Regions from separate parts of the Streptomyces sp. NPDC104814 genome, predicted to be linked through region 2. Evidence: riboswitches for the same ligand, from Rfam matches in the RefSeq annotation. Region 2 holds a riboswitch; each other region holds the start of a gene.
The links. A riboswitch is a leader RNA that binds a small molecule or an ion and turns the genes downstream of it on or off. The one in region 2 is predicted to bind cobalamin.
Positions count from the first base shown of each region.

Region 1: it holds a riboswitch for cobalamin, as region 2 does, so the genes downstream of both, metE (5-methyltetrahydropteroyltriglutamate--homocysteine S-methyltransferase) here and nicT (Nickel transporter NicT) in region 2, are expected to answer to the same signal.
Region 3: it holds a riboswitch for cobalamin, as region 2 does, so the genes downstream of both, ACZ64A_RS28140 (CbtB domain-containing protein) here and nicT (Nickel transporter NicT) in region 2, are expected to answer to the same signal.

Region 1 covers NZ_JBVJOL010000009.1:348,699-359,210, forward strand. The annotation lists gene metE (5-methyltetrahydropteroyltriglutamate--homocysteine S-methyltransferase) at 201-2,519, opposite strand; cobalamin riboswitch at 2,673-2,901, opposite strand; partial or broken gene ACZ64A_RS28165 (short-chain fatty acyl-CoA regulator family protein) at 3,080-3,254, shown strand; cobalamin riboswitch at 3,269-3,444, shown strand; gene ACZ64A_RS28170 (ABC transporter substrate-binding protein) at 3,500-4,546, shown strand; gene ACZ64A_RS28175 (FecCD family ABC transporter permease) at 4,555-5,568, shown strand; gene ACZ64A_RS28180 (ABC transporter ATP-binding protein) at 5,565-6,386, shown strand; gene ACZ64A_RS28185 ((2Fe-2S) ferredoxin domain-containing protein) at 6,367-6,759, shown strand; gene ACZ64A_RS28190 (winged helix-turn-helix transcriptional regulator) at 7,093-7,506, opposite strand; gene ACZ64A_RS28195 (alpha/beta fold hydrolase) at 7,610-8,461, shown strand; gene ACZ64A_RS28200 (DUF6193 family natural product biosynthesis protein) at 9,421-9,705, opposite strand; gene ACZ64A_RS28205 (class I SAM-dependent methyltransferase) at 9,736-10,512, opposite strand, start outside.
Region 2 covers NZ_JBVJOL010000011.1:191,440-201,951, forward strand. The annotation lists gene dnaK (molecular chaperone DnaK) at 1-1,095, opposite strand, end outside; gene ACZ64A_RS30880 (DUF4142 domain-containing protein) at 1,306-2,016, shown strand; gene ACZ64A_RS30885 (glycoside hydrolase family 13 protein) at 2,080-3,723, opposite strand; gene ACZ64A_RS30890 (ArsR/SmtB family transcription factor) at 3,809-4,168, opposite strand; cobalamin riboswitch at 4,314-4,497, shown strand; gene nicT (Nickel transporter NicT) at 4,525-5,631, shown strand; gene ACZ64A_RS30900 (nucleoside hydrolase) at 5,814-6,779, opposite strand; gene ACZ64A_RS30905 (hypothetical protein) at 6,923-7,705, shown strand; gene ACZ64A_RS30910 (hypothetical protein) at 8,023-8,220, shown strand; gene ACZ64A_RS30915 (extracellular solute-binding protein) at 8,277-9,653, opposite strand; gene ACZ64A_RS30920 (substrate-binding domain-containing protein) at 9,707-10,512, opposite strand, start outside.
Region 3 covers NZ_JBVJOL010000009.1:338,123-348,634, reverse strand. The annotation lists gene ACZ64A_RS28155 (histidine phosphatase family protein) at 104-694, shown strand; gene ACZ64A_RS28150 (hypothetical protein) at 703-1,041, opposite strand; gene ACZ64A_RS28145 (CbtA family protein) at 1,190-1,942, opposite strand; gene ACZ64A_RS28140 (CbtB domain-containing protein) at 1,964-2,185, opposite strand; cobalamin riboswitch at 2,221-2,364, opposite strand; gene ACZ64A_RS28135 (SUKH-4 family immunity protein) at 3,093-3,656, shown strand; gene ACZ64A_RS28130 (alpha/beta fold hydrolase) at 4,707-5,585, opposite strand; gene ACZ64A_RS28125 (AfsR/SARP family transcriptional regulator) at 5,719-7,656, shown strand; gene ACZ64A_RS28120 (DinB family protein) at 8,209-8,715, shown strand; partial or broken gene ACZ64A_RS28115 (transposase) at 8,734-9,072, opposite strand; gene ACZ64A_RS28110 (S53 family peptidase) at 9,307-10,512, opposite strand, start outside.

The DNA.
Region 1 (10,512 bases), on a different contig from region 2:
CAGATCCTGTGGGTGACGCGGCCCCGGGACCCTGCGCGATGCCATGCTCATCCGCAACGGCGTCCATCCCGACGTGGCCCCCCCGGCTGTTGCTGACGGCCGAGCAGGGATACTCGGCCGTCAGCGTTCCGCCCGGTGGACGCATCACGGTCGGGGCCCTTGCGCGTGGCGTCCCAGGCCGAAGAATCGTCCGGTCAGGGTCAGGAGGCGGGCAGCTCGCCGCGGACGGTGCGGGCGGCGGTGACCAGGTTTTCCAGGGAGGCGCGGGTCTCGGGCCAGCCGCGGGTCTTCAGGCCGCAGTCGGGGTTGACCCAGAGTCGCTCGGCGGGCATGGCCTTGAGGCCGGTGCGCAGCAGCCCCGCCATCTCCCCGGCGCTCGGTACGCGAGGCGAGTGGATGTCGTACACACCGGGGCCGGCTTCGCGCGGGTAGCCGTAGGCGGCGAGTTCGCGGGCGACCTGCATGTGGGAGCGGGCGGCCTCCAGGCTGATGACGTCGGCGTCGAGGTCGTCGATCGCTTGGACGATGTCGCCGAACTCGGCGTAGCACATGTGGGTGTGGATCTGGGTGTCCGGGCGGACCCCACTGGTGGTGAGGCGGAAGGCTTCGGTCGCCCAGTCCAGGTACTCAGCCCTGTCGGCGGCGCGCAGGGGGAGGGACTCACGCAGGGCGGGTTCATCCACCTGGATCACCGAAGTCCCGTGCGCCTCCAGATCGTTGACCTCGTCGCGCAGGGCCAGGGCGACCTGGCGGGCGGTGTCGGCGAGGGGCTGGTCGTCGCGGACGAAGGACCAGGCGAGCATGGTGACCGGGCCGGTGAGCATGCCCTTGACCGGCCGGCCGGTGAGGGACTGGGCGTACGCGGTCCAGCGCACGGTCATCGGCTCGGGCCGGGAGATGTCACCGGCCAGGATCGGCGGGCGGACGTAGCGGGTGCCGTAGGACTGCACCCAGCCGTGCTGGGTGGCGAGGTAGCCGGTGAGCTGCTCGGCGAAGTACTGGACCATGTCGTTGCGTTCGGCCTCGCCGTGCACGAGGACGTCCAGGCCGGCCTTCTCCTGGAAGGCGATCACCTCATCGATCGCCGCCTTGATCCGCTCCTCGTAGCCTGCTGTGTCGATGCGGCCGGCGCGCAGGTCGGCCCGCGCGGTGCGCAGGTCACCGGTCTGTGGGAAGGACCCGATCGTCGTGGTCGGCAGGAGGGGCAGGCGGAGGTGGGCGCGCTGGGCCGCAGCGCGTTCGGCGTAGGGCTGGGAGCGGCGGGCGTCGGCCTGGGCGACCGCGGCGGCGCGGGAGCGCACGGCCGCGTCGTGGGTGATGGGCGAGCCCGCACGGGAGGCGAGGTCGGCGCGGTTGGCGGCCAGCTCGGCGGTGATCGTGTCGGTGCCCTGTGCGAGGCCCCTGGCGAGGGTGACGACCTCACGCGCCTTCTGCTGGGCGAAGGCGAGCCAGCGCACGATCTGCGGCTCGATGTCCCGTTCCGCGGTGGCGTCGAGCGGGACATGCAGCAGGGAGCAGGAGGCGGCCACGTCGACCCGGTCGGCCAGCCCGAGCAGGGTGCCCAGGGTGGACAGGGACTTGGTCAGGTCGTTGACCCAGATGTTGCGGCCGTTGACGACGCCGGCCACCAAGCGCTTGCCGGGCAGGCCGCCGACGGCCGCGAGGTCGTCCAGGTTCGTGGCGGCGGCCTCGGTGAAGTCCAGGGCCAGACCCTCGACCGGGGCCTTGGCGAGTACCGGCAGGGCCTCCCCGAGCCGGTCGAAGTAGGACGCCACCAGCAGCTTGGGCCGGTCGACGAGGGCGCCGAGGTCGCGGTAGGCGCGGGTGACCGCGTTGAGTTCGGCTGGGGTGCGGTCCTGGACGAGGGCGGGCTCGTCCAGTTGGACCCACTCGGCCCCTGCGGCGCGCAGGTCGGCGAGGACTTCTGCGTACACAGGCAGCAGGCGGTCGAGCAGGGTGAGCGGTTCGAAGGCGGCGGGCGCGCCGGGTGCGGGCTTGGCCAGGAGGAGGTAGGTGACTGGACCGACCAGCACGGGCCTGGCGGTGAGCCCCAGCGCCAGGGCCTCTTTCAGCTCAGTGACCTGCTTGGTCGCATCGGCGGCGAACACGGTGTGGGGGCCGAGTTCGGGGACCAGGTAGTGGTAGTTGGTGTCGAACCACTTGGTCATCTCCAGCGGCGCGACGTCCTGGGTCCCGCGGGCCATCGCGAAGTAGCCCTCAAGCGGGTCGGTCGCGACCGCGTCCCGGTGGCGGGCGGGGATGGCGCCGACCATGACGGTGGTGTCCAGGACGTGGTCGTAGTACGAGAAGTCGCCGGTGGGCACCTCGTGGATGCCGGCCTCGGTGAGCTGGTGCCAGTTCGTACGGCGCAGGCCGGCGGCGGTGGCGCGGAGGGCGTCAGCGGTGACGCGGCCCTTCCAGTAGCCCTCGATCGCCTTCTTCAGTTCCCGGCCCTGTCCCTGGCGGGGGTAGCCGTACACGGTGGCCCGTGCTGCCGCGCTTGCGGGCTTGGTCGTCACGGAGATCTCCTTCGCGAGATGAATCCCTGAGATCCCGGCGACGGGACGAGAGCGCGAAGGAACAACGTGCCGGACGGTGTCGGCCGGCGGCCGTCCGTTCGGTGTGTTCGCCGACCCGCCCTCGAGGTCACCGGGATGTCCGCGCACGAGTGGTTCGGGCGCGGGCAGTTGGCAGGTCTTCGGACTCGCGGGCACGTCTCGTCGTACGAAGTCGTACGAGACACCTACTGGCCGTCGCTTCCCAGGCCCTCCTCGGACCCAGTGCGTATGACGGCGGTCGTTCCCGCTCACCGCTGCGGGGCAGTCCCGGATTCCCACCGGGTTCCCTCTTGCGACGCATCCCGCCTGGCGGACGGGGCGAACCAGCTGCACCGGCCAGCCTACGGGGTCACCGTCAGAGAAGAGAGCGGGACGCCCATCATCGGGACGGTGAGGCGGACCACACCCCGCCGGGCAGGCCACCGGGCGGGAAGCCCACCGCACACGCGCCTCCCGCCCTTCCCCAGTCACGCCGCGCGGGGGACCCTCACCCCTGCGACGGAGCGGGCCCTCAGCCCGTGTCCGACGGCCTTGACCTCACCAGCGCCGCCGCCACCAGCCCCATCGGCATGGGTGCCGGGTCTGTGAACGCCTCGACTGCCCCCAGCGCGGCGCACCGCCACTCGGTCAGCCCTGCGGATCGACCAGAACACCAGCACGTTCGTGACGCACCCCGTGACCGATCGCACGCTCTGACCCCACGACGGGCTTGATAGCCTCAGCGGGCCAGTCGAGCCACATCCGAGGCCAGGGAATCCGGTGCGAATCCGGAGCTGACGCGCAGCGGTGAGGGGGACGGGCGGGGCACGACGCCACTGGGAGACCGGGAAGGCGCCCCGACCGGGCGAACCCGAGTCCGAAGACCTGCTGGCACCTCCGCGTCCCGGCGCGGACGGACGTCCGTAGGCCAGGCTCCGCGTACGAGCCCCGACCCCAAAGGCATGCCCGTGCTCCGCACCCCCGCTCTTCCCCGCACCCCGGCGCTTCTCCTCGCGTCCGCGCTGCTGCTCACCGCCTGCGGCTCCTCCGGCGACGACGCGAAGTCGCAGGAGACCTCGGCCGCCGGCTACCCGGTGACCCTCGACAACTGCGGCCACGAGGTCACCCTGAAGGCGCCCCCGAAGCGGGCCGTCTCCCTCAACCAGGGCACCACGGAGATCCTCCTCTCCCTCGGCCTCGCCGACCGCATGGCCGGTACGGCGACCTGGACCGACCCGGTGATGAAGGGCTTGGAGAAGGCGAACACGTCTGTGCCGCGCCTCGCCGACAACAACCCCTCCTTCGAGCAGGTCCTGGGCGCCGAACCCGACTTCGTCACCGCCTCGTTCGTCTCCACCCTCGGCAAGGGCGGGGTCGCCACCCGCGAGCAGTTCGAGAAGCTCGGCGTGCCCACCTACGTGTCACCGTCCGACTGCTCGGGCAAGGACAACGACCGCGGCGGCGACGGATCGCGCAGCAAGCCGCTCACCCTGGACGCCGTCTACGGCGAGATACGCGATCTGGCCCGTGTGTTCGGCGTCGAGGAGCGTGCCGAGAAGCTCGTCGGCGAGTTGAAGGAGCGGGTGCGCAACGCCACCGACGGGCTGAACGCCTCCGGTGTCTCCCTGATGTACTGGTTCGCCAACTCCCAGTCCCCCTACCTCGCCGGCTGCTGCGGCGCCCCGGGCGCCATCACCCGCGCGGTCGGCGCGAAGAACGCGTTCGCCGACACCCACGACGAATGGCCCCAGATCAACTGGGAGACGGTCGCCGACCGTGACCCCGATGTGATCGTGATCGGCGATCTGACCCGCAAGCAGCAGACCGCGGAGACCGCAGAAGCGAAGATCCGCTTCCTGGAGACGAACGCCGCCACCCGCGGTCTGACCGCGGTGAAGAAGAAGCGGTACGTCCTGCTGAGCGGGCAGGCGATGAACCCGTCCATCCGTACGGTCGAGGGGATCGAGAAAGTCGCAGCCGGCCTGCGGCACTTCGGACTTGCCAAGTGAGCGCCCGAGTGAGCGCCCGTTCCCTGCTGTTGACGGGCGGCGGGCTGGTCGCCCTGCTCGCGTCGATCGCCGTGGCCGTGACGATCGGCCCGGCCGACATCTCCACGGAGGACGTCTGGGCCTCCGTCGCGGCCCATCTCGGCCTCGGTGAAAGCACGTTGGCGCCGCTGCGGGACGGCATTGTGTGGAACCTGCGCATGCCCCGCACCCTCCTCGCCGCCGTGTGCGGGGCCGGACTCGCGGTGTGCGGGGCAGTGATGCAGTCACTGCTGCGCAACCCGCTGGCTGATCCCTTCGTGCTCGGGGTCTCCTCCGGGGCGTCCACGGGCGCGGTCGCCGTGGTCGTGCTCGGGGTGGGCGGCGGAGTGATATCCCTGTCGGCGGGCGCCTTCCTCGGGGCGCTGCTCTGCTTCGGCCTGGTGCTGCTGCTCAGCCACACCCTCGGCGGCAGCACCGACAGGGTCGTACTGTCCGGGGTGGCGGTCATGCAGCTGTTCTCCGCGCTGACCTCGTTCATCGTCCTGACCTCGGCCGACGCGGAGACCACCCGGGGCGTGTTGTTCTGGCTGTTGGGATCGCTCACCGGCGCCGACTGGGGACAGGTGCTGCTCTGCACCGTCGTCCTGGCGGTGGTTCTCGTCCTCTGCCTCGGGTATGCGAGCACGCTGGACGCCTTCGCCTTCGGAGACGAGGCCGCCGCGGGACTCGGAATCCGGGTCGCCCGCACCCGGCTGGTCCTGCTCTGCGCCACCGCGCTCCTCACCGCCGCTCTGGTCAGCTGCGCCGGCGCGATAGGCTTCGTCGGCCTGGTCCTCCCGCACGCCACCCGTGCCCTCACCGGCGCGGGCCACGCCCGACTGCTGCCGGTCACGGCGCTGACCGGGGCCGTGTTCCTGGTGTGGGTGGACACCCTGGCCCGCACCCTCCTCGACCCTCAGGAGGTCCCGGTGGGCGTGGTGACGTCCCTCATCGGCGTACCGGCGTTCGTCGCCGTTCTCTACCGCGGACGGAGGAGGACATGAACAGCCTGCGTGCGGACCGTGTAGTGCGACGCATCGGCGACAAGATCGTCATCGACGGCGTCACCCTCGCTCTCCGGCCAGGCGAGACCGTCGGTCTGCTCGGCCCCAACGGGTCGGGAAAGTCAACGCTGTTGAGACTCATGGCCGGGGTGTTCGCCCCCACCGCCGGAGTCGTCACCCTGGACGGCCGCCCGCTCGCCGAGGCCGGCCGCCGCGCTACCGCGCGCCGGATCGCCACCGTCGAACAGCACGCCCACACCCAGACCGAACTGACCGTCCGGGACGTCGTCGCTCTCGGCCGCATCCCGCACCGCCGCGCCTGGACACCGCCGACGGCGGCCGACGCGGAAGCCGTCGCCGAGGCCCTGCGGCGCACCGGACTGACCGACCGGGCCGACCAGTCCTGGCACACCCTCTCCGGCGGCGAACGCCAACGCACCCAGATCGCCCGCGCCCTCGCCCAGGAACCCCGCGAACTCCTCCTCGACGAACCCACCAACCACCTCGACATCCAGCACCAGCTCGACCTGCTGGCCCTCGTCGCGAGCCTGCCGGTCACCACGGTGATCGCCCTGCACGACCTCAACCTCGCCGCGATGTACTGCGACCGGCTGCTCGTCCTGCGCGACGGCCGCGCGGTCACCGAGGGCACCCCCGCCGACATCCTGACCCCCGCCCTCATCGAGCAGGTCTACGGCGTCCGCGCCGAGATCACCCACGACCCCGGCCACCCCGTGATCCGCTTCCTGCGCCCGGCCGCCCGGGACGCGTCTCCCCCGGAGAGGAACGTGACGAGCGATGCCCCGACAGCGATCTGAAGAAGCGGGCACGGAGCACACCCCCGCCGAACCGGTGCCGTGCCGTGTCGTCGTCTGCCGGGACTGCTGCTGCGGGAGCCGGAAAGTCACCGGCGTGGACCACGACCGGCAGCTCACACGCCTGGCCGAGGAGGCCCCCGTACGCGTCTCGGACTGCCTCGACGTCTGCGAACACGCCAACGTGATCGTCCTCCAGCCCTCCGCCGCCGCACGGGCCGCCGGCGTCGCTCGTCCGGTCTGGATCGGCCTCGTCAACGACCGCGACGCCACCGAGGACATCGCCGCCTGGGTACAGGCCGGCGGCCCCGGCATCGCCCCCTGCCCCGACATTCTTGATCTGTACGTGTTCACGCCGCCCCGGAGGGCGCGATGACCATGAAGACCTGGCCGTAGGTGCGGCGTCCCCGGCTGGTCTTCACTGCTCGCGCCCGCCCTGGCCTTCCCCGTACGGAGGAGTCCCGACGAGGACGCCGGCCGCGAGGAACACCTGATCTGCTCGGTGCTGAGTTCCGCGCGGGCAGTGCGCGGGTCCCCGGACCCGCTGAAGAACCCCGCCGATCAGCTGCCAGTGGTCCCGGCCACCTTCTGCAACGCCTGTTGCTGACCGGCCGGAACGGCAGCAGCCGTTCCCACTCGGCATCACTCGGATCCCCCCGCCCCGTGGCCCATCACGAGTCCGGCATGGAGCAGCCACGTGATCGAGCTCCTAGTGGGCGGACGACTCGTCGGCGAGCTGGTTGCTGCGGTGGATCTCCGGCATGTGTGTCTCGGCCCAGACCCGCAGGGCGGAGAGCGGTCTTTCGAGGGACAGGCCGAGCTCGGTGAGCCGGTAGTGGACGGCGGGCGGCACGGTGGGTTCCACTCGGCGCGCGACCAGGCCGTCGCGGACCAGGCTCTGCAGGGTGACAGACAGCATCTTCTGTGAAATGCCAGGAATACGGCGCCGCAGTTCCGCGAAACGGATCTCGTCCGGAGCCTCCTCGGCCAGCACCTTGACCGCCATCGACGTCCACTTGGTGCCGATACGGTCGAGCAACTGCCGGGTCGGGCAGCGCGGATCCAGCAGGTCACCGCGCTCACCGGGCCGCCGGCTGGGCTCGCCGCGCCTTGATGCGGTCACTCGGGGCTCACCACCTGAAGGGAAAGTGCCGTCTTGGACGGACCACCATAGTTCCCTAGCGTGTCCTGGTCACTATTCCTCACCACGCACCTGGAGTCTCTCCATGCCCGAGCTGCGCCGCGTCCCCGTCAATGGTGTCGAGCTGAACGTCGCTCTCGACGGATCGGGCCCGGCCGTACTGCTGCTGCACGGTTTCCCGCACACCTGGGAGCTGTGGACGGACGTCATGGCCGACCTGTCCGGCCGCTACCGCGTCATCGCTCCGGACCTGCGCGGGTTCGGGGCGAGCAGCCGGGCCGCCTCCGGACACGACGCGGTCACCCTGGCCGAGGACGCCGAGGCGCTTCTCACCACACTCGGAGTGTCCTCGGCCGCCGTGGTGGGTATCGACGCGGGTACCGCGCCGGCCTTCCTCCTCGCCCTGCGTCGCCCGGGTCTCGTCCGGCGCCTGGTCGTCATGGAGTCCCTGCTGGGCAGGCTGCCTGGCGCCGAGGACTTCCTCGCGGACGGGCCGCCGTGGTGGTTCGGCTTCCATTCCGCCGCGCCCGGCCTCGCCGAGACCGTGCTGGAGGGCCACGAGGCCGACTACGTCGACTGGTTCCTGTGCACCGGCACGCTCGGAGACGGGGTACGCCCGGCCCTCCGGGACGCCTTCGTCCGCGCCTACACCGGCCGCCAGGCGTTGAGCTGCGCGTTCTCGTACTACCGGGCTCTGCCCGAAAGCGCGGTACAGATCGAGCAGGCGGTCGCCACCGCCCGCCTGAGGGTGCCGACCATGGCGTTGGGTGCCCGGCCCGTCGGTGCCGCGCTGGAACGTCAGCTCCGCCCGGTCACCGACGATCTCACCGGACACGTCATCGAAGACTGCGGCCACATCATCCCTCTGCACCGCCCGCGCGCCTTGCTCAAGCTGCTGCATCCATTCCTGGCCGGAGACGAGGCGACATCAGCGTGACCGGGGCCGGGGCGGAGGTCCCGTCTGATCAGCTGTTTGTGTGCGGTCTGCAATGCGTCGAGCGCGATCCAGTCTCCGGGCACGACAGTGACCGGTCCGAACGCTCGCCGCTCGCCGGCGCGCTGCCCGCCGCCGACGCCGGCAGTACGGCCTCCGTCCCGGACGCGCCGGCCTCGACGTCCAGTTACCAGGATGAGGGCGGTGAGGTGCGGGCGAACGACGGACGGCAGGCGCCCGCTCTCGAGCAAGTGCCGGGGGAGAGCCAGTCTGAAATGGTCACGGATGACGTCCTGAGTCTTGCGCGTGGTCGCGAGAGCGTCGGTCTCTTCCTGGCGTGCCTGGCCGTCCCGGCTCTTCGAGCAGCCGATCTTCTTCCGAGGAACTTGACGAGTCGCCCATATCGTCGGCACGATCCAGTTGGTTCACGGGTTCCACTGAGCGGCGGATTCAGCTTGGGCGTGGTGGAGCGACCCGATGAGATGATCCCGCCCTGGCTCAGTGTGCTCACGGCGTCCGGAGCCGCCCTGGGTTGCCCCGTTCACCGGCCTGAGCGTGCGTCAGTTCGGCGAGCTGATTACCGCTTTGCGGAGCGAGGACGCCCGAACTCGCCCAAGGCCTGCGTCCGATGTCACAGGGCATCAAGTGGTTCGAAGCGCATGGCCTGGAGAAGCAGGCCGAATACTGCCGTTTCGCGCCATTACTGCGTGCAGGCCCGCGCTGTCACCGAAGACGGACCGAAGAGTATCCGCCGTGCCGGGCTTCGACCGACACACACGTCTGGGTTCTTTTCACCCGCGGCACCAGCAGATCCTCGCCGCTTTCGCCGAGGCGCGGAAGCCGCCGCGGGCCCGCAACAGTGCCAGGCCCTCGACCTCACCCCGAAGAACCTCGAGAGCAGCCGGAACAAGCCCAAGCGCCTGGTCAGTTGCGGAATCCTCGCCGAGCCCGACCTGGCTTGTTCACTCTGCTCCGAGCGTGACGGGTCCCAGATCGGAAGGCAGACGGCCAACCGCGATCGACACAGCCTCTTCCGCCGTCGCCGCCTCGGCAAGGCCCTGATGCGCCACTCCGATTCGGTCAGTCGCACCGGATCGTGGTCGGCCACCTCGAAGCGACCCGTGAGGTGCACGAACGGAGCGACCTCCCGGATGGCGCACGACTCCTCGCGGGTACCGGGCCGCCCGGCCGGCGCGGGGCCGACCGCGGCCAGCGTCGACCGCAGGCGCTCGGTCCGATGGCCGCACCGACGGGTCAAGCTGCCGGGGGAAGGACGATCAACGAACGGCCAGCAGGCCGTACAAAAGAGGGATCCGCGGCTCGGGCAGCCGCCACCAGCCAGAGTCTGTACGGACCATCCGCGGCCATCGCGGCCAGGGAAGCTCCTCGCTCTCCCGCAGTCGCCGGACGCCCATTCCCGCATCCGTCAACGCGTTCACGACCTCTCCTACTCCGTGCATCCACTCGTAACTGTTCGTGGCGCCCTCGACGGCTGGGCCGTCGGTGTAGGTGTAGGTGGCATCCCGGTGCACCGGACCGGAGCCCCCCAGGTAGTCGTGGCGCAGCAGCAACTCCGGTCCCTCACCCGAACCGGGTTTCGGACCGAGTGCGTTGAGCAGCGGGTGGAACTCCACCACGTACAACCGCCCGCCCGGCCGCAGCAGCCTGGTCACCACATCCGCCCAGCGCTCGAGGTCTGGCAGGTAGCACAGGGCGCCCTTGCCGGTGTAGACGACGTCGAACCGCCGGCCCTCGAGCGCCGTCACGGCGTCGTACACGTTGGCCTGGACGTAGGTGACGCCGAGGCCCGACTTCGCGGCGAGGTTCCGCGCGGCCATCACGGACGCCTCAGAGAAGTCCAGGCCGACCGCCCGGGCTCCACGCCGGGCGAAGGCGAGTGTCTCCGTGCCGAGGTGGCACTGGAGGTGCAGCACATCCCGGCCGGACAACTCTCCGAGGTCCTCCCACTCGAACGCGGCGAACCAGCGCTCCGGATGCAGGTCCTCGTTCAGGCCGTAGAACTGACTGGAGACGTGGACCGGAGTGCGGGCGTC
Region 2 (10,512 bases):
GACGTCCTTGACCTCGCCCTTGAGCACACCGGCCTGCAGCGCGGCGCCCACCGCCACGACCTCGTCGGGGTTGACGCCCTTGTGCGGCTCCTTGCCCGTCAGCTCCTTCACCAGCTCCGTCACGGCCGGCATCCGCGTCGACCCGCCGACCAGCACCACGTGATCGATGTCCTTGACGGAGATCCCCGCGTCCCGCACCGCGTTCTGGAACGGCCCCTTGCAGCGCTGCAGCAGATCCGCCGTCAGCTGCTCGAACTGCGCCCGCGTGAGCTTCTCCTCCAGATGCAGCGGCCCCTGGGCGGAGGCGGTGACATAGGGCAGGTTGATGCTCGTCTCCGTCGACGAGGACAGCTCGATCTTCGCCTTCTCCGCCGCCTCCCGGAGCCGCTGCACCGCCATCTTGTCCTTCGACAGGTCGACGCCGTAGTTGTTCTTGAACCCGGTGACCAGGTGGTCGACGATCCGCTGGTCCCAGTCGTCGCCCCCGAGGTGGGTGTCGCCGTTGGTCGCCTTGACCTCGATGACACCGTCGCCCATCTCCAGCAGCGACACGTCGAACGTGCCGCCGCCCAGGTCGAAGACGAGCACCGTCTGGTCGTTGCCCTTGTCCAGCCCGTACGCCAGGGCCGCCGCCGTCGGCTCGTTGACGATCCGCAGGACGTTCAGGCCGGCGATCTCCCCGGCCTCCTTCGTGGCCTGCCGCTGGGCGTCGTCGAAGTACGCCGGCACGGTGATCACGGCGTCGGTGACGTCCTCCCCGAGGTACGCCTCCGCGTCCCGCTTCAGCTTCTGCAGCACCCGCGCGGAGACCTCCTGCGCGGTGTACCGCTTGCCGTCGACGTCGCCGCTCTCCGGGAACCGCCAGGAGTGGTCGCCCACGTGCCGCTTCACGGACCGGGCGGTGCGCTCCACGTTCGTCACGGCCTGCCGTTTGGCGACCTCCCCGACGAGCACCTCGCCGTTCTTGGCGAAGGCGACGACGGACGGGGTGGTGCGGGCGCCCTCCGTGTTGGTGATGACGGTGGGCTCGCCGCCCTCCAGGACCGCGACCACCGAGTTCGTGGTGCCGAGATCGATTCCGACCGAACGCGCCATCGGGCTCTCCCTTCTCGGGTGCCGTAGCTGCCGGGGCTGCGGGCCTCACCTCACATTCCTGCATAAATCGGGATCCGACCACCGTCAAGGAAGATTTTTTACGGCGCCCCCCGAACACCAGCGCCGCCGGCCGCGTACTCCTGTGCGTCCGACCGGACGACGACAGGAGGCATGGTGCGACTCTCGCGGACCGCGACGGGAACCCTCTTCATGGGCGGAGCCCTCGGCCTGACCCTCGTTGCGCTCGCCTATCCCGCCATGCTGGGCCTGCAGACGGTGTCCAGCGACACCTCTCGGGTGATCGCCAACACCCAGTGGGGGCCGCTCACGGAGGGCGACCGGGACTTCGTGGTGAAGGTGCGCGCGGCCGGGCTGTGGGAGTACCCCGTCGGGCAGATGGCCCTGAAGAAGAGCACCGACAAGGCGGTCCTCACGGCGGGCCGCCACCTCATCGACGGGCACGCGGCCCTGGACATCACCTGCCGCAGGATCGCGCCGATGCTGAACATCACGCTGCCCAACCTGCCCAGCCCTCAGCAGCAGGGCTTCATCGCCACCCTCAACGCGGACAGCGGCAAGCAGTTCGACTCGGACTTCGCCAACATCCTGCGGGTGACGCACGGGTCGATCTTCAACACGGTCGCGAAGATCCGCTCCACGACGAAGAACACGCTGGTGCGCGCGCTGGCCGACCAGGCCAACGACACCGTGCTCGACCACATCACGGTCATGGAGAAGACCGGCCTGGTCAACTTCGACCAGGCCCTCTTCCAGCAGACCTCCCCGCCGAAGCTGCCCTCGAACGACGTCACCCCGCCACCTCCGGCCGGGGGTCAGCCGCAGGTGGTCCTCACCCCGCCGCCGAACCCGACGTCCGTCCCGGTCCCGCTGCCCGGCGACCCGTCCCCGACGGTGCGCTGACCGAGCCGGGAGCCGGACCGTGGTGCCCGGGCGCTGACCGAGCCGGACCGCGGTGTCCGTGCGCTAGCCGAGCCAGACCGTGGTGTCCGGGCCGAGGCGGCCCTCCTCCAGCGGTGCGCTGGCCAGCAGCACCTCACCGGCCGGCAGCGGCACCGCCCGCTCCGACAGGTTGGCGACACACCGCCAGCCCTGGGAGCGGGCGAAGGCGAGCACCCCGGCCGGGACGTCCTCGGCCCACCGCAGCTCCTCGCCCTCCGCCAGCTTGCGGCGCAGCTTCAGCGCGGACCGGTACAGCTCCAGCGTCGAGCCCTCCACACCGTCCTGCGCCTGCACGGCGTACGACGCGAAGGACGGCGGCTGCGGCAGCCAGGCGCCGCCCGCCCCGAAGCCGTACGACGGGCCGCTCACCGTCCACGGCAGCGGCACCCGGCAGCCGTCGCGGCCCTTGCGGACATGGCCCGTCTGCTCCCAGATCGGGTCCTGGAGCACCTCGGCCGGCAGTCCGGCGACCTCGGGCAGCCCCAGCTCCTCGCCCTGGTAGAGATACGCCGAGCCGGGCAGCGCCAGCATCAGCAGCGTCGCCGCGCGGGCCCGGCGCAGCCCGGCCGCCGGGTCGATCCGGGGCGCGCGGCCGCCGGACAGCAGCCAGGCGTTGTCGTCGGCGCCCGGCGGCAGCATCAGCCGGGAGGCGTGCCGGACGACGTCGTGGTTGGACAGCACCCAGGTGGCCGAGGCGCCGACGGCCCGTGCGCCGGCCAGCGAGGAGGTGACGACCTCGCGCAGCGCGTCCGCGTCCCAGGGTGCCTGGAGGTACTCGAAGTTGAACGCCTGGCCCAGTTCGTCCGGCCGGGCGTACAGCGCGCGGCGCTCGCCCGGCACCCAGGCCTCGGCGATGGCCGCGCGGGGCGGGGAGTAGGTGTCGAGGAGGCGGCGCCAGTCCCGGTAGATCTCGTGCACCTCGTCGCGGTCGTAGAAGGGATGGCTGCCCGGGGGCAGCACCGCCAGCGCCGCCTCGTCGCTCAGCTCGGGCGCGCCGAGGTCGCGCAGCGGCTCGGACAGATCCTTGGCCAGGGCGTGGGCGACGTCCACCCGGAAGCCGTCCACGCCGCGGTCGGCCCAGAAGCGCAGGGTGGTGCGCAGGTCGGCGCGGACCTCGTCGTCGGCCCAGTTCAGGTCGGGCTGCTCGCGGGCGAACAGGTGCAGGTACCACTGCCCGTCCGGCACCCGCTCCCAGGCGCTGCCGCCGAACACCGACTGCCAGTCCGACGGCGGCAGCTCCCCGTGGGCGCCACGGCCGTCCCGGAAGACGTACCGCTCCCGGGCGCGCGAGCCGGGCCCGGCCCGCAGGGCCTCCTGGAACCAGGCGTGCCGGTGCGAGGTGTGGTTGGGGACGATGTCGACGACGACCTTCAGGCCGAGCCGGTGCGCCTCGGCGACCAGCGCGTCGAAGTCGTCCAGGGTGCCGAGGCGCGGGTCGACGGCGCGGTGGTCGGCGACGTCGTAGCCGCCGTCGGCCAGTTCGGAGGGGTAGAAGGGGCTCAGCCACAGCGCGTCGGCGCCGAGCGCGGCCAGGTGGGTCAGGCGGCCGGTGATCCCGCGCAGGTCGCCTAGCCCGTCGCCGTCGGCGTCGGCGAAGCTGCGGGGATAGACCTGGTAGACGACGGCCTGCCGCCACCAGCCGGGGTCGCGGGAGGAGAGATCGGGCACGCGGACTCCGTTCGCCGGTCACGGATCGTCAAGAAGATGACTGTCCATTTCCCGTCGGAAGGGAACACCGCGGCGGCCTCCCGGCTCAGACCCCGTCGGCGGTGCACTGCGCGAGCAGCGCCTGTACGTCCGCGTCGACCACCCGGTAGCGGACGACACGGCCCTGCTTCTCGCCCGCCACCGCGCCGGCCGCCCGCAGCAGCCGCAGGGCCTGGGACACGGCCGGGTCGTTCATCCCGGTCGCGATCGCCAGGTCGGACACGGCGAGCGGGCCGGTGCGGTGCAGGGCGAGCAGCAGGGCGAGCCGGTTGGGGTCGGCCAGCAGGGAGAAACGGTCGGCCCAGGCACGCACGTGAGCGGCGTCGCCGATGGCGGCGATGGCGTCACAGACCCGGTGGCCGTCGATGGTGCGGCGGCCGGCGCGGTCGGAAGGCACGAGGTGCATGCCGGCATTCTCCCGCCCGCACCCCGGCCCCCGCGCAGCGGCTCCGCCCGCGTCCGCCGCCCCTCGGCGTGACCCGTGCCCCTTCCGCCCTGTGATCTTGGATACCTGCTCAGCTGTGCAGCTATGCAGAAGTGGTCCCGCACCCCTACCGTGGGCGGGCCGTGGTGTTCGGGAAGTCGGTGTGGAACCGACGCGGCCCTCGCCACTGTGATCGGGGAGTTCTCGTCCCGTCCGGCTCACGCCGGGCCACTGGTCCTACGACCGGGAAGGCAGGGACGGCGGACGCACGACCCGTCAGCCAGGAGACCGGCCACGGCACTCACGAAGTGATCCACGAGGTGCTGGAGCGTGACCGGATGACCTTGCCCGACCCTGCCCCGACGACGACCACCGCCGCCACTTTCAAGTGGCGCCGCGAGGACACCGTCAAGACCGCCGGGCTGCTGGCCGCCATCGCCGCCCTGCACGTCGCCGCCTTCGGGATCCTCTTCCTGCTCGTCGTGCCGGGCCACTACGAAGTCGGCTCCAAGGCGTTCGGCATCGGACTCGGTGTCACCGCCTACACCCTGGGCGTGCGGCACGCCTTCGACGCCGACCACATCGCCGCCATCGACAACACCACCCGCAAGCTGATGGCCGACGGCAAACGCCCGGTGTCCGTGGGCTTCTGGTTCGCGCTCGGCCACTCCAGCGTCGTCGTCGTGCTGGCGCTGCTGATCGCGGGCGGCACCTCGCTGGCCGGGAAGGTGATGAACGAAGGCTCGACGACCCACCAGGTCCTCGGCTTCCTCGGCACGACGATCTCCGGGACGTTCCTGTACCTGATCGCGGCGCTCAACCTGATCGCCCTCGTCGGCATCCTGAAGGTGTTCCGGGCGATGCGCGCGGGGACGTACGACGAGCAGGAGCTGGAGGCGCACCTGGACTCGCGCGGGTTCATGAACCGCATCCTGGGCCGCCTCACCAAGTCGGTATCCCGGCCCGGGCAGATGTACCCGCTCGGTTTCCTCTTCGGTCTCGGCTTCGACACCGCCACCGAGGTCACGCTGATGGTGATGGCGGGCTCCGGCGCGGCCGCCGGCCTGCCCTGGTACGCGATCCTGTGCCTGCCGCTGCTGTTCGCCGCCGGGATGAGCCTGTTCGACACCCTGGACGGCACGTTCATGAACTTCGCCTACCAGTGGGCGTTCTCCAACCCGGTGCGCAAGGTGTTCTACAACCTGGCCATCACCGGCCTGTCCATCGCCGTCGCGTTCGTGATCGGCACCATCGAGCTGGTCGGCGTCCTGCACGACAAGTTCGGCCTGCGCGACGGCGTCACCGCCTGGATCGCCGACATCGACCTGGACAACGTCGGCTACCTCATCGTCGGCCTGTTCGTCCTGGTGTGGGCGGCGGCCCTGACGTACTGGAGGCTGGCCAGGGTGGAGGAACGCTGGACGGCCTCCGCCACTGCCGACTAGGGCCTGTCGTTTGGATCATCCCGGCGTCGCGGGGTCTGGCACGCACATCTGCCGCGTTGTCGTCGGTTGCCAACGCTCCGCGTTGGCGCCCTCCTCCGCCTTGCAGCTGCACGCACCAGACCCCGCTCGGGTCGGCCGAGACGCACCGCAGCTCGAGGCCGGCCTGATCCAAACGACAGACCCTAGCGCTCGACCGTCTCCAGGTACAGCTTGACGTAGCGGTCGACGTCGACCTCCAACGCGACGTCGACCAGGGGCTGTTCGCGGGCGCCCTCGTGGATCTCGGACTCGCCGGGCCGGGGGCGCCGGTCGACGACGGTCTGCCCGCGTCCCGGCCCCGGCGCCAGCGACACCTCCACCGGCAGCAGCCGCGTCGTCAGGCCCGCCGGGTCGGCGACCGCGCACACCGCGCCCGCGTCACCGAGGCCGCCCGCCTCCTCGGCCTCGGGCTCGCCGCCCTGCGTGGTCGGCCGGTGGGCGAGCAGCTCACCGGCCAGCCGGGTCCCGGGCTCACCGCTCGCCCGCATCCGGTGCACATCGCTGCCGGGCACGACCACCCGCATGAACACGTCCAGGCCGTACATGGTGATCGGCACCCCGGCCGTCAGCAGGATCGCCGCGGCCTCCGGGTCGTGCCAGACGTTGAACTCCGCGACCGGCGTGGCATTGCCGGTGGCGACCGCGCCGCCCATGAAGACGATCCGCTCGATGTTGCGGGTCACCTCGGGATGGGTGCGCAGCAGCAGGGCGATGTTGGTCAGCGGCGCCGTCGGGATCAGGGTCACCGGCCGTTCGCTGGCGAGGATCTCCCGGCGCAGCAGCGTCACCGCGTCGACGTCGGCGGGCCGGCGGGCCGGTGCGGGCAGCCCCAGGTCGCCCATGCCGTCGTGGCCGTGCACGTGGCGTGCCGACCGCGCCGGCTCGATCAGCGGACGCTCAGCGCCCCGCCCCACCGGAATCTCCGGCGCCCCCGCCTGCTCCAGCACGGTCAGCGTGTTGCGCACGACGCCGTCCACGTCGGTGTTCCCGGCGACACAGGTGACCGCGCGCAGATCCAGACCGGGGTGACGCACGGCGAACAGCAGGGCGAGGGCGTCGTCGACACCCGTGTCGCAGTCGATGATCACGGGGATGGGTTGAGCGGCCACCACGGCCTCCTTCCGTCGTCCCCCGACGATAAGCGCCGCGGCACCGGGAGCGCATGTGTCGCCCGGACGGTCCTGTGCGCTGGTCGTCCGGCGATCACGGTGCTGACCTGGACCTACGCACCCCGCCCCGCCCAGGAGCCCCGATGCCCCGACCCCCGGCCCCCGCCGCCCTCGCCCTGACGCTCGCCGCCGGCACCCTCCTGACCGCCACCGCCTGCTCGGGCCGCTACCTCGACATGGAGGAGGCCCCCACCGGCACCCCCACCACGTCCGCCGCCCCCCGCACGGCACCGGCCTCCCCCACCACCACCCCCGCACTGACCGCCGCCCAGGCCCAGGCGGTCCTGGTCACCGAATCCGACCTCGGCCCGGCCTGGACGCCCACCCGGGGCGCGGCGACCTGGCGGGACGGCATGCTGAAGACGACGGGCGCACCCGGCGACTGCGCCCGCTTCCTCGACGCCCTGTACTCCGACGAACTCCTCGGCTCCCCGGCCCGCGCGGTCGTCGGCCTGGACGACACCGACACCGGCGCCCAGCTGCGCTACCAGGTCTCGGCCCAGCCGCCCGCCGACGTCGACCGCACCCTGGCCTGGCTCGCGACGGTGCCGCGCACCTGCGCGCACTTCACCGCGACGACGGACCGGGGCGTGGCCCAGGACGTCCAGGTCTCCCCCGCCTCCCTGCCGCCGGTCGGGGACGCGAGAGCGGGCCTGCGTGTCACGGTGACGGCCCCACCGGCCGAGGGCGCACAGGACCCGACGGTCCTCACCCTCGACGTGGCGGTGGTCCGCCAGGGCACGGACGCGTTCACCCTCACCAACGGCGGCCTCTCCGACGTCCCCTCCGACGCGACCCAAGTAGCGGTCCAACTGGGAGCCCTGCGCCTGGCGGAGGTCCGCAAACAGGGCCGAGCACAGGTGTAGACCAACGCCGACCGAGGACGGACGGCCCCGACTCACGACGCACCGCAGGCGCGGCAGCAACCACCCACCGGACGGCAACGGGCCGCCGCAGGCAAAAAGGGGCGCGGGGAACGGCGCGAGAACCTCTCACCGCCCCGCACCGAAAGACAACCCGGCGCCGCAGGCACCACGCACCCGGCCCCGCCACCCACGACACCCAGTCCACCCCCAACTCCCCCGGTCACCCTTGCCGTTGGCTTCCGGCAGCCCCTAGGTTGAACAGCGACTCAAGCCCACTCGACAAGTCACTGTCATCGCCCGCCCGCTGCGAGGTTGCCGTGCACGTCCGCCCCTCCGCACGCCACGACCAGCCCTATGCCCGCCCGCGCCCGGCCGGTGCGACGCCCGTCACCCGGGGCGTCGTCGCCGCGGTCCTCGCCGTCGCGGCGCTCATCACGGCGGCCAACGCCTGCCCGGCCAAGGCCGCGGCCCACCCCGCCACCGCCGTACAGCCCCGCTGGCCCGGCCACCCGTAGCCGCCGGGCCACCCGTAGCCGCCCGGCCCCCAGGCAGACTTGGCGCCCGCCGGCCGTCAGTGCGGCAGCTCCCGCCTCAGCGCCCGGTCCAGCGACTTCGCCAGTTCCTGATCGCTCGGCACCTGCGCGCCCCCGCCGCCCGGCCCCACGTCGTACAGCGGGCCCAGCGTGGTGATCAGCGTGCGGGACACCGCGCCGTACAGGGGGGTGCGCGGGCGCTGCACGGCCCCGCGCAGGGCCGGCAGCAGGATCTGCCGCCGGTAGCTGAGGCCGCCGAGCCGGTCCGGTGGCGTCCGGCCGGGGCTCTCGCCGGTCGGGGAGGCCGACGGTGTCTCCGCGTACACCGGCGCGTGCGTGCACGCGGCACCGTCCTCGTAGGCGGACGCCCGCGTCGCCGCGAACCCGGCCCGCAGCAGACAGCGCTCGCTGTCGGGACCGGTGAGGAAGCGGATCAGGTCGTACGCGCGCGCCGCCCGCTCGCCCGCCGTCGTCGACGTCACCGCCAGGTCCTGCCCGCCGAGCACCGCCTTGCCCGGCAGCCGGGTCACCCCCAGGTTGTCCTTGAACGTCCCGTACAGCGTCGGGTACACGTACGGCCAGTGCCGCAGGAACGTCGTGCGGCCCTGCGCGAAGTCGTCGAGCGAGCGCGCCTCGTCGGAGTCGTAGGCGTCCCGCAGCGTGTACGCCGTCCCGGTGCGCCGGCGCAGTTCGCCGATCCCGGCCGCGAGCTGCTCCTCGTCGCCCCGGTAGCGGCCCCGGGAGTCGGTGAGCCGGACGTCGTCGCCCCACGCGGAGGCGAACGCCTCGACGGCGTTGACGGTCCGCCCCTCGTAACCGTCGAGCTGGGTGGTCCAGCCGGCCTCGTACCCCTTCGGCCGCGTGCGGTTGAGCGCCTCGATCAGCGCCCGCAGCTCGTCCCAGCTCACACTGGTGCCCAGATCGCTGCGCCCGCTGACCGCCGCCACCTGGTCCCGCCGGTAGTACAGCAGTCCGACATCACTGTTGAACGGCACCGCGTACCGCTCGCCGTCCCACTTCGCGGTGTCGTCCACGGACGGCACGAGATCGGGCCCGCGTTCCACGGCACTGTCCGGCAGCGGCTGGATCAGCCGGGCCGCGGCGAACTCCGGGACCCAGGTCACGTCCAGGTTGACCACGTCGTAGGACGCGCTGCCGGACTGCAGCGCACCGAGCAGCTGGCTGCGCTGCGCGTCGGCCGAGCCGGGCAGTTCCACCAGCCGGGCCCGGTAGCCGCCCTCGGGCTGCGTGCGGTTCCAGGCGTCGATCAGCTGCTGCCGGATGCCGCCCTTGCCGGTGACGTCCCGCCCGCTGGCGACGACGATCCAGTGGGACGACGACGAGGAAGCGGGCGTGGTGTCCTCGTCCGTGCCGCCCGTACCGGTGCAGGCCGTCACGGCGAGCAGCGTCAGCACGGCGGCGATCCGCCGCAGTCCCGTCCCTGCCGCGGTCCTCCTCCTGCCCGGCCTCATTCCTCCCCCGTCCCGGTCCGTGCGACCTCGTCGTGCAGCGCCGCCCCCAGGTCGTCCCCGGGGTCCAGGCAGCGCCCCGAACTCGCCGCGGCGACACGCGCGTCGGGCCGGCCGCCGTCACACCCGCCGTTGGCCAGCGACACCATGACGACCGGCACACGCGCCGTACGCGCCCGCTGGAGGACCTCGTCGAGAGCGTGTCCGCTCAGCCGGTTGTCGTCCTCGTCGTCGGTGAGGTAGACGATCAGCTGCGGCCGCTGGTCGTCGGTGCCGCGGCCGTGCAGGAACTCCAGGGCGTCCAGCAGCGCCGCGTGCGGGTCGGCCTCGGCGTCGCGCACCCGGGCCCGGCCGGCGGGATCGAGGGCGCGGATGCCGTCGGCACGCCGATGGGCGCCGAACGGCAGCAGCTCGGTGTGGGTGGGGCCCAACGTGCCGGCCACCGCCCACACGCCGTACTCGTCACGGTCACCGAGCCCGCCCAGGGACTGCTTCAGCAGGCCCGGGCCGCCGCTGGGCCCCTCCCACAGCCCGGCCATGGAGCCGGAGCTGTCGAGCAGGAACAGCACCTGGCCGGGGCCGCCCGCGCTGCGGTAGCGCTCCAGCGCCGCGTTCATCGCGGTCGGCTCGGCGGCGTGGCGCGGGGCGCCGGGGTCCGTCGCCACGCCGGGCGCCGCCCTGCCCGGGCCGAGCAGCCGGTGCGGGGCGTCGGCGGAGCGGAAGCCGTAGTCGCCGAGGACCTTGCGTCCGCCGTCACCGTCGAGCCAGTCGTGGAACCGCTGTACGGCCTCGTCCCGGGCCTGAG
Region 3 (10,512 bases), on a different contig from region 2:
GCCGGCCATGGCTCTGCGCATTGCGGGGTCGCCGGTCTCGCTTCGCAGGCACATCACCGCAGTGGAAAACCAGACCCATGACACCGACAGGAGGAGCAGCCGCGTGACCAGCCGCGTTGCCTTCGTCTCGCCCGCCATGTGCCGGTCGCTGCGGCAGGCCCGTTTCTACGACGGAGACTCCATCGACGACATCGGCGCGGCCCGTGCCCGTGAGGCCGCCGGGTCACTGCCCGCGCCTGCGCGTGTCCTCATCTCCCCGAGTGTGCGCTGCCGGGACACGGCGGCTGCCCTCGGCTTCGATGGCGTGGAGTCGCCAGAGCTGGGCGGCCTGGACGTGGGCCGCTGGCAGGGCCACACACTGGATGCGGTGGGGGCTGCCGAACCGGAAGCCGTGGCCCTCTGGCTCGCCGATCCGCGCAGCGCACCCCACGGGGGTGAGTCCGTACATGCCCTGTGCCAGAGGGTCGCGCAGTGGCTGGAGGAAGCGCGAGCTGTCGAGGGTCGCACGCTCGCGGTCGTCGAGCCGGAGGTGGTGCGGGCTGCTGTCACAGCGGCGTTGGGGATATCCGCCACGGTCTTCTGGCGCCTCGACGTTCCGCCGCTGACGGTGACCGAACTCAGTGGACGGGCCGGGCGCTGGAATCTGCGGCTGGGACAACCCCTGGCCGTGCGTGACGTCGATGAGAACCTGTGACCGGTTGTTCAGGACGTCGAATCCCGGTGGCGACGCAGCAGCGCCGCCAACTCGCAGCGCAGGCAGGAGTTGTCGGTGTTCTTCTGGGTGGCCCGTTCTTCGCGGCACCTCGTCGAAGGCGTGTGGACCTGCTGCTCGCAGCCCTCTCCTTGTGCAGCTACCAGTGCCTCCAGGTCGTGAAGGAGCTCTTCGGTGCGTTTGGCTTGCTGGCCGAGGACCCGGACCCGGGCGCTCTGCCCGCCGATCTGCCGTCGGCTGGCGATCAGTTGGTCGTATTCCTCCAGGGTGAGGGCGACCGCCTGGCGGCCACCGTGGGTTATGTGGCGCGGCTGGGGGGTTCTGGCCACTCGGCTCCTCCGCTCCTGGACTGAGTGGTCCGCATCTGGTCGAGCTGCCTGTCAGTGCCGTTCGTGTGGCTGGGTGTGCTTCGGTGCCCGGGGAACGCCAGAGGGCCCCCGGATGGTTCCGAAGGGGCCCTCTGTTGTCTGGAAGGAATCAGTGCGCGGCCGGAACCACGCGGCCGCTCGCGGCCGTTGCCGGCTTGGGGTTCAACAGGCGTTCCGCCAGTTCACCGAAGAGCAGGCCGAAACCTGTCCACAGACTCAGCTGGATCGCCAGGGCCGAGAGCCGGAACCGCCAGAGCAAGGTGGCCGGGAAGTCTTTCGGCACCTCGTTGATGACAGGCAGGAACTGGTAGGCCAGGCCGATCACGACGGCGAAGGCCGCCACCGCGACCACCGTCGCCCACCAGGTGCCCAGGCCGGGCGCCAGGCGCTTGCCCAGGAGGGTGGCGGCGACCGCGAGGAGGACGCTGAGCAGCATCATCAGGAAGTACAGCGTGGTCCGCTTGCTGATGGTGTCGGGATCGCCGACCGACGGCGGGTTCGCCGGATACTTCAGGAAAGGCACGACATAGACGGCGAGCAGAGCGCAGCCGGACAGCAGCAGCGCCGTCGCCCGCGGGCTGAAGCGGCCCACGCGGCCCAGGGCGAAGCAGTAGGCGAGAGCGGCGATGCCGCCGAAGGCGACGCCGTACACGAGGACGCCGGTGGCGAGGCCGGCGGTGGATTGCAGGGAGCGGGAGACGACCTCCATCTCGTGCTCGTGGGAGTGCGCCGCCTCGAAGCTGATCGCCTTGTCGACGTTCGGCTCACCGAGGAGGTAGGCGACGAGGAGGGCGAACACGCCGGCCGCGAGACCGGCGAGCATGCCCCGCACGAGGAGGTTTCTTACCGATGCGGAGTTCATGGGAGTCGGGCGCCCCTCGCGTCAGTGGCAGGGGAAGCCGAGCAGGTGGCGGGCGTCGTGTACCCACTCGTGGACGTCCGTGCCGTTGAACACGGAGGTGGCGCCCTGCTCGGCGCCGACAAAGTACAGCAGGACCAGCATCAGGATGCCGAAGAAGACCGCCCAGGGAGCTATCGCCTTCAGCGGCAGCTTCGCGGGGATGGCGGGAGTGGTGGCTGTCGGCTGGGCGACGGTCTGCGCCATGGCAGAACCTCCTCTGGGAGTTCGCGTCCCATCTCGGTGGTGCACTGGACGACGGCCACGGGTCTGACTCACCGGACACCTGCGGTGTCTGGCACACAGTGGCGCGACCGTGCCGGATTCCCACCGGCTTCCGTCTCGCCGTCGTCGATATCGGACAGACCGTACCGCGTGACACGAGCACGGCCAAGACCGCCTCAGCCTGCGTGATCTTCCTCTCGCAGCGGGCGGGGCGGAACGGGTCTCATGGGAAAAGGGTTCGAACCAGCCTTCTCACCGAGCTGCACAGGTATTCCTCGCGATCTCGTCCGCCGGGCGCCCGAAGAACACCTCGAACCACTCCAGTGCCTTGGTCCGGTCACTCACGCACATGACGCTGTACAAGTCCACTCGGGTCGCTTCTCACCGCCGTGTCGGAAGTTTTCCACTGGCGCCGCGTCCTCGAAGGGGACATGGACGACGTCGGGGCGAGCGAAGTAGCGCCTTGTGTGGGCGCCGACGGCGAAGACCCCCTCCCCGGCACCCACGAGCGTCAGCGTCTCCTTGAACGCATCGCCGACGGACCGAGTGCGATCGGTCTCCCAGCGGGTGTCCGGCGCGGCGCCCGGTCCTGGCGCAGGGCTTCCGGCAGCGTCGGAGAGGTGCGGAAACGGGCCCGGCGTCGGCAACCGGCCGCGGGTGCGGGCCGTCGACGGCACCTGGGGGCGGGTGTTCACCGCGCCGATGGCCCATCCGCCGCGATCCGGCTCCCGGCCTGGGCCGCCGGGCAGGGCCGACGCCGATGAGGACTTCGGCCGGGCGGTCTCGGTGGACTCCCGGATCGTGCGGCTCACCAGCGTGCGGTCGGGTCCCGCACAATGGGGTCGCCCGATGTCCGTCCCGACCGAAACTGCGGAATTCCATGAGCCCTTTGATCGACCGGACTCGAATGGAGTCGGTCTTCAGCGCCGATGATCTGGTCGCTCTGGACGACGGTGTGCTGGCTGCCGTCGCGCATGAGCCGACCAGGATCTTCCTGCGCGAGGTCGGGCTGCCGGACCAGGTGGGCTGGTTCGAGTGGGACCGGTTCCTTCTCGACGGTGACCTGCGGATCGGCGGTGAGGCGTGGCAGGCCGTCGCGGAGAAGTACCCGAACTGCGCATTCGACATGTCGGCCTGGCTGACGCTCGGAGGGATCGCCCTTGACGACGTCATCGTCGATACCGCCACCGGCATCGTGTACTGCGTGCCGGAGGAAGGTGCGCCGCACCTGCTCAACAGCAGCATCGACGCCCTGGCGTACTTCCTGCACGCCCTGGAGGAGGAAAGGCCGGAGTACGACGCCGAGGCCGGCACCGACGAGGGTGTCGACCCCGAGGGAGCCGCGGACAGGCTTTCGCATCGGATGCGCCAAGCCGATCCCGCCGCCCTGCAAAATCCCGAATCGTCCTGGTTCGCGGTGCTGCGGTATGTGCGCAACCTTCTGCGGGGCTAGGGGGCTTGGTTGACGGGTGGTCTGCCGCCTCGGCTGCCGCGTCGCAGACACGATGGCCGCGTCGGTCCACCGGGACGGGGGGCGCGGCGCGGATGCCGCGTCGGCGCAGGTGTTCGCGGATCGAGCGGGACGAAAACGCTACTCTCCGAGCCGAGACCCGCGGCGTCTCTGGAGCCCATTTCCTCGGCGAGGTGGGCGGCAGCCGCCGGCTGCGCTCCGGCCCAGGTGGTCGCCAACGGTGGACTCGAAAGCGGGACTTCGCCGTGGAGCCAGTCCTCGTCCACGGTGATCATCGGCCGGTCGGGCCGGGTACAGCGTCCACGAGGACCGTCTCCTTTACGAAGCCGCATCCACCGACGGCGACGGGCGGGCGAGGCTGTGCAGCAGGTTGCCGAGCGCGGCGGTGAGGGTGGAGTGGCCGGCCTGGAACGTCACGCGGGGCCGTGTGCCGTACGTAAGCCGCTTTCTCCCGGCTTGCGTTCACCTCAGAGGCGAACGACACGAGGAACCGCTTCGCGCATCATACGTAGACCTTGAGTCACTTCAGTCGCTGTGGGGCTGCCATGGAGCGATCCCACCGGTGCACTTGTCCGAGAGCCTCGTTCACCCGGCGGCGGTGACTTGAGCGGACTGAGCCATGGCGGGCAGAGCCCAGCCCGGCCATGGTGCTGCCCTTCAAAAGAGCATTTTGTCCCGTCAGGGCTGTTTGAGAAGTGAGAGCGTTCGCGGGCGGACGACGCGATTCAACCGAACAGGCTCTGGCAGCGAGGGATCAGGCCGAGCTCGAAAAGACCGCTGCCCTCGAAGAGAAGGAGAAGGCGAGAAGGGGCGGGCCGCCGGAAGCCGGCCGCCAGGCCAGTCGCCGCCGGCGTTGTCGGCTTCGTGGCCATCAGGGCGCTGCCTGCGCCCTGGTGAGCGGCACCGGGTCTTCCCGGGCAGTGAACCACGACCGTGGGCAGGCGGGCGGTTCACGGGCCACCGGATCGCGGGGTCGGTCCGGTGGCCCAGAACGCGGGCTTGCCCGACGCCGCTCTTGGCTCGGGTGGCGGCTCAGCGGAGCAGCAGGGCGCGTATCACCTGGGTGATCTCGTCGGGCGCTTCCTCAGCCATGAAATGCCCCGCGCCGGTCAGCCGGTGTTCCAGGTCCGGCGCCCACACGCGCCAGACCGCTGCGGCGTCGTAGCCCAGTCGCGCACCCCAGTCCTGCTGGACGACCGTCACGGGCATGGCCAGCTGCGAGCCGGCGTCCTGGTCCGCTTGGTCGTGCGTGACGTCAATGCCCGCCGAGGCCCGGTAGTCCGCGACGATCGACGGCACAGCCGCGGCGCTGGCCCGCAGGTACGCGGCCCGGACCGGTTCCGGCATGGCCGCCGGGTCGCCGGCCCAAGCGTCGAGGAAGGAGCCGAAATAGGCGTCGGCACTGTTGGAGATCATCGTCTCCGGCAGACCCGGCGGCTGCGCCATGAGGAACAGGTGGTAGCCAACCGCTGCCGGGACACCGTGCAGGACGTTCCACATGTCCAAGGTCGGCACAACGTCGAGAATGCCCACGTGTGAGAGGGTCTCGGGATGGTCCAGGCCTGCCCGGAAGGCAACGAGAGCGCCTCGGTCGTGGCCGACCAGGGCGAAGCGCTCATGGCCGAGGGCTGCCGCCAGGGTGACGACATCGGCAGCCATGGTGCGCTTGGAGTACACCTCAGGACCGGTGGCCGCCGGCTTGTCACTGGCGCCGTAGCCGCGCAGGTCGGGACAGATCACCGTGTGCTCGTCGGCGAGCCGCTCGGCTACGTGCCGCCACATCAGGTGGGTCTGCGGAAAGCCGTGCAGCAGCACGATCGGGCTGCCGCTGCCGCCGACGGCAGCAGCGAGCTCCACTCCGTCCGCGCCGGGCAGACGGACGTGGTCGAAACCGGGGATGGCGAGCGTCATGAAGGCCCCCTCCTGGGGTCTGCGGACCGAAAGCCTCGGTCCGAGGACGGACGGGATCAGCGTGGGCGACGGCGATCAGCAGCCGATCAGTACGCTTCGACGCCACAGATCCGCGGCACGGAAGATGGAGGACATGCGAATCGACGTACTCGGTGCCGTGCGGGCCCTCCATGACGACGGCACCCCCGTCGACCTGGGCGGACCCCGCCACCGCGAGGTGCTCGCCCGGCTCGTCGCCGCCGAGGCACGGATGGTCCCCACCGACACCCTCGTGGACGACCTGTGGGCCGAGCCACCGGTGCGCGCCGTGGGTGCGTTGCGTACGTTCATCGCCGCGCTGCGCCGCGCCGTCGAACCCGACCGGCCACCCCGCACCCCGCCGCGCATCCTTGTCACGGAAGGACCCGGCTACGCGCTGCGCCTGCCGCGCCACACCGTGGACGTCCACCGGTTCGAGGACGCCCTGGCCCGCGCCCGGCGTACACCCGATGCGCTGCCCGACCTCGAGGCGGCCCTCGCAGCCTGGCGCGGTCCCGCCTACGCCGACGTGACCGACTCCTCCTGGGCCCAGCGCGAACGTACCCGGCTGGAGGAACTGAGGCTGGAGGGGAGAGAACTGCGCGCCCGTATCCTCCTCGACTCCGGTTCAGGAGCCGAGCTCATCGCCGAACTGGGCGCCCACGTCACCGAGCACCCCTGGCGCGAGCAGGCCTGGGGACTGCTGGCCCGCGCACTGCACCGGGCAGGCCGTCAGGCAGATGCGCTGGCCACCCTCCGCCGCGCCCGCACGATGCTCGCGGACCAGCTTGGGCTCGACCCCGGTGCCGACCTCCAGCGCCTGGAGACGGACATACTGCATGGAACTACGATGATCCAGGCGCCGCGTACTGTGTGGACCGCCGGCGTACGACTCGGACCGCGCACCACCGTCGAACTGGCCCGCACCCTGGCACTGGCGGGTGGCGACGCCCTCATCCATTCGCGGCGCGACCGCCTCGCCGCCGTCCAGGCGGCGGAGCGCACCGGAGACACCGCGCTGACCGCCCGCGTCATCGGCGCCTACGACGTGCCCGCCCTCTGGAGCCGGGCCGACGACCCCGAGCAGTCCCGCGCCGTCGTCGCGGCGGCCGAACGCACACTCACCGCGCTCGGCACCGACGGCCCGGCCGAACTACGCGCCCGCCTGCTGGCCACCGTCGCGGTCGAGAGCCGCAGCGCCGACCTGTCCGCCGCCGCACGCAGGCGCGCCGGACAGGCGGCGCGCGAGGCCGAGGCGCTGGCCCGGGAGCTGGGCGATCCTGCCCTGCTGGCGTTCGCCCTCAACGGCAAGTTCCTCCAGTCCTTCACCCGGCCCGGACTCGCGGCAGCACGGGACGTGATCGGCGCCGAGATCCTCGACCTGACCACCCGGCACGAGCTGCCGGACTTCGCCGTGCTCGGCAGGCTCATCCGCCTGCAATCCGCCTCCGCTGTCGGCGACCTCGACGGCGCGACCGCACACGCCGAGGCCGCCGAGCAGCTCGCCGTCAGCACCGAGGCCACTCTCGTCCCCGTACTCACCGGCTGGTTCCGGGCCCGGATCACGGCCGCGCGCAGCGCCGAACCGGGCGGACCGACGGCCGCCACGGCCGCGGCGCAGTACCGCGCCGCCGAAGACGCCCTCGCCGGGACAGCAGGCATGCCAGGACTGCACCGCGGCCTGTTCGCCCTCGCCCTCCTGGGCCTACGCCTCCTGCACGGCCGCCCGGCGCCCACCGATCCCGCCCTCGACTGGGGGCCGTACCGCCCCTGGACGCGCCCCTTGGTGCTGCTCGCCCAGAACCGTGACGAGGAAGCCCGTACCGCCCTGACTCTCACGCCCGAACCACCCCTTGATCACATGCAGGAGGCACTGTGGTGCCTGACGGCCCACGCCGCCGCCCGCCTCGACGAGCGCCCGGTCGCCGCCCACGCGGCAACGGCCCTGCGCACCGCCCAAACGGAACACGCGGGCGGGGCGAGTGGGATGCTGACGCTGGGGCCGGTGACGCGGTACCTGGCGGAGGCGGAAGCTTGCGCGAATGAGCGATGACCGACATCGTCCGCAGCCCCGCCTCCACCTGTCCGCCCCACCCACCTGTCCGCTCCACGCTGACCGGGCAAGACGGGTCCCGGACCAGCCCAGCCCCATGTGCACAACCGGTCGTCAGCACTCCTCGGAAACCCACGCCGGTAACAAAAGCCTGCCGGACACGGCGTTGTGGGGTGGTGTCCTGCGTCGTGTTCCACAGCGGGTGGCGCATGCCCTGAGAGACGCTGACGCTCGCCTGCGTTTCAAGCTCGGCCGCGCTGCATGCGCGGTCTGCGGCAAGACATGGCCGTCGGCACGGCAGCAGTGGCCTTCACCGCAGCGACCGGCCCTATCTGGCCGCCGGCCGCCACACTCTGCACAGTGCCGCGCCTGGTCAGCGTGGGACGGGTGCAGTCCGGCGCCCACCAGGGCCTGTCCGCGGATCATGCCGGGGCCGCCCACTGGCGCTGAATCGCTGTGGCGTCCCGCCGGACAAGGAGCTGGGTGGAGCAGGTTGGGCCCCGGCGTTAAATGCCTCGACATCGGTCGCGGTGATCGGGGACGCTTCGCGCGATGACCAGAATCGACGACACCCCACCCGCGTGGGACGAGCGCACCCAGCTCACCACCTTCCTCGACTACGCACGTGACACCGCCCGCGCCAAGTGCGCCGGCGTCTCCGCGGACAACGCACGCAAGGCGCTCCTGCCGGGCTCACCCCTGATGACCATGAGCGGGCTGATCAACCACCTCCGCTGGGTCGAGTACTACTGGTTCCAAGTGGTCTTCCTCGGCGAGGAGGACCGGGGCCCCTGGACCGAGGAGGACCCCGACCGCGAGATGCGTATCGCCGTCGACTTCCCGCTCACGCAGTTGCTCGACGAATACGCCGAACAGAGCGCCCGCTACCGCGAATTGGTCGCAGCGAACGGCCTGGAGAAGCATGCCCAGCGAGCCGTCCGCAACGGCCTCCACGTCGACCTGCGCTGGATCCTCCTCCACCTCACCGAGGAGACGGCCCGCCACAACGGCCACCTGGACATCCTGCGCGAGATGCTCGACGGCACGACCGGCGACTAGGGTCCGTCTTCCCACGGATCTTGCCCAGAGCGGGAACGACGCAAGACTGACCGCTGCCTCGTAGGAGGTGGCGGTCTTGTCGTATCTGGTCGCGATCCCGCGGAAGCCCTTGAGCCGGTTGAAACAGCGCTCGACGGTGTTGCGCCGGCGGTATGCCTCCCGGTCGAACCCGGGTGGCCTGCCGCCGCGGCGGCCCCGGTTGAGCCGGTGGCGCCGCTGGTCGGCCTTCTCCGGGATGGTGTGTGCGATGTCGCGTTCGCGCAGGTAGGCGCGGGAGCCGCGGGAGCTGTAGGCCTTGTCGGCGATGACCTGGTCAGGCCGGCAGCGAGGTCGGCCCAGGCCGGTGCGGGACCGCCGTCCAGGGCGTAGCGGCGGAAGCGGGTCCAGACGGCGAAGACGGACCCTGGACCACCACGAGCAACGCCGACTGTCCGGATTCTGAAACTGGTCCGGCCGTCACAACCCCCGGTCGCAGCCGCCCCGCCCCTCCCTGGGGATCGGGCCCTCGAACGGCGAGGACGGCTCGCGCCGGGCCAGGGCGTCGAGCCGTCCTCAGGGGTGGTGTGTGCGTGCGCTACCGCGCGACCGGACTCAGCGGTGGTGGGCGGCCGCCCAGGCCAGGGCCGGCACGAATCGCAGGGCGTCGATGGTGCCGACGCCGGTGGCCATGTCGTAGCCGTTGACAGCCTTGTAGCCGGTGACGCCGGCGTAGCTGTTGTCGGTGCCGTCGTTGACGTCGATGACGCCGGTGCCGCGGTGGCGAGCCAGGCCGTAGAGGGCTTCGTTGATGTCGCCGACCCGGTGTCCGGCGACCTGGTCGGCGAGGGCGACGATGCCGGAGAACAACGGGCTGGCCTCACTGGTGCCACCGGAGACGTCCCAGCCGCTGGCGGTCGGATCGAAGCTCGAGTAGATCCAGGCCCCGCCGTTGACCGCGGCAGCCATCGACACGTCCGGGGTGCCGCGGCGGGCGCCGACGACCTTCTTCACGCCGTTCTGGAAAGCCGGGCGGGAGAAGACGTGTGACTGGCCGCCGCCGCCCGCGCCGTTGTCGTTGTAGACGCTGTCCGGCTTGACGCGCCGGCCCTGGTCGTCCAGGTGCAGTTGCGTGCCGCCGATGGAAGTGACCAGCGGGTCCGAGGAGGGCCAGGAGTTGACACGCTCCTTGTAGTAGCCCTTGCCGTCCGCGGTCGCGTCGGTGGCACCGCCGTCGCCGGAGGAGGCGAGCACGGTGACGTGCTTGCGGTTCGCTTCCTGGAAGGCGTAGCGCAGCTTGGCGATGCTGGAGAAGTCGCCCTTCTCAAAGCCGGGGAAGGTGTTCTCGGTGGCGCCGAAGCTCTGGGTGATGACGTCGCCGACACCGCGGTCGATGAGGTACTTCTCGGCATCCATCATCTCCGGCAGACCGGTGGTGCCCTCGGTCTCGGCCACCGCGGTCTCCACCAGCACGATCCGGGCGCCGGGTGCCACGGCGTGCGCCATCTCGACGTCCAGCGTGCTCTCTCCGGCCCAGCCCGTCATGTCCGCGTTCTTGGGGTCGAAGACGGGGACCTTGCCCCACTTGACCACCTGCACCTTGGTGCTGGGCAGCCCGAACTGCTTGCTGTAGACGTCCAGGTCGTGCTGGATCGTCGGCGACCCGAACGAGTCGACGATGACGATCGTGCGTCCCTTGCCCGTGATGCCCTTGCGGTACAGCGGGTTGAGGTTGTACGCGGTGCGGTACTGGAGCGGGTTGTAGCAGGCGATCTTCCACTTGGCCTGGCACTGATCGGTGGGCAGTGGCGCGGCCACGCC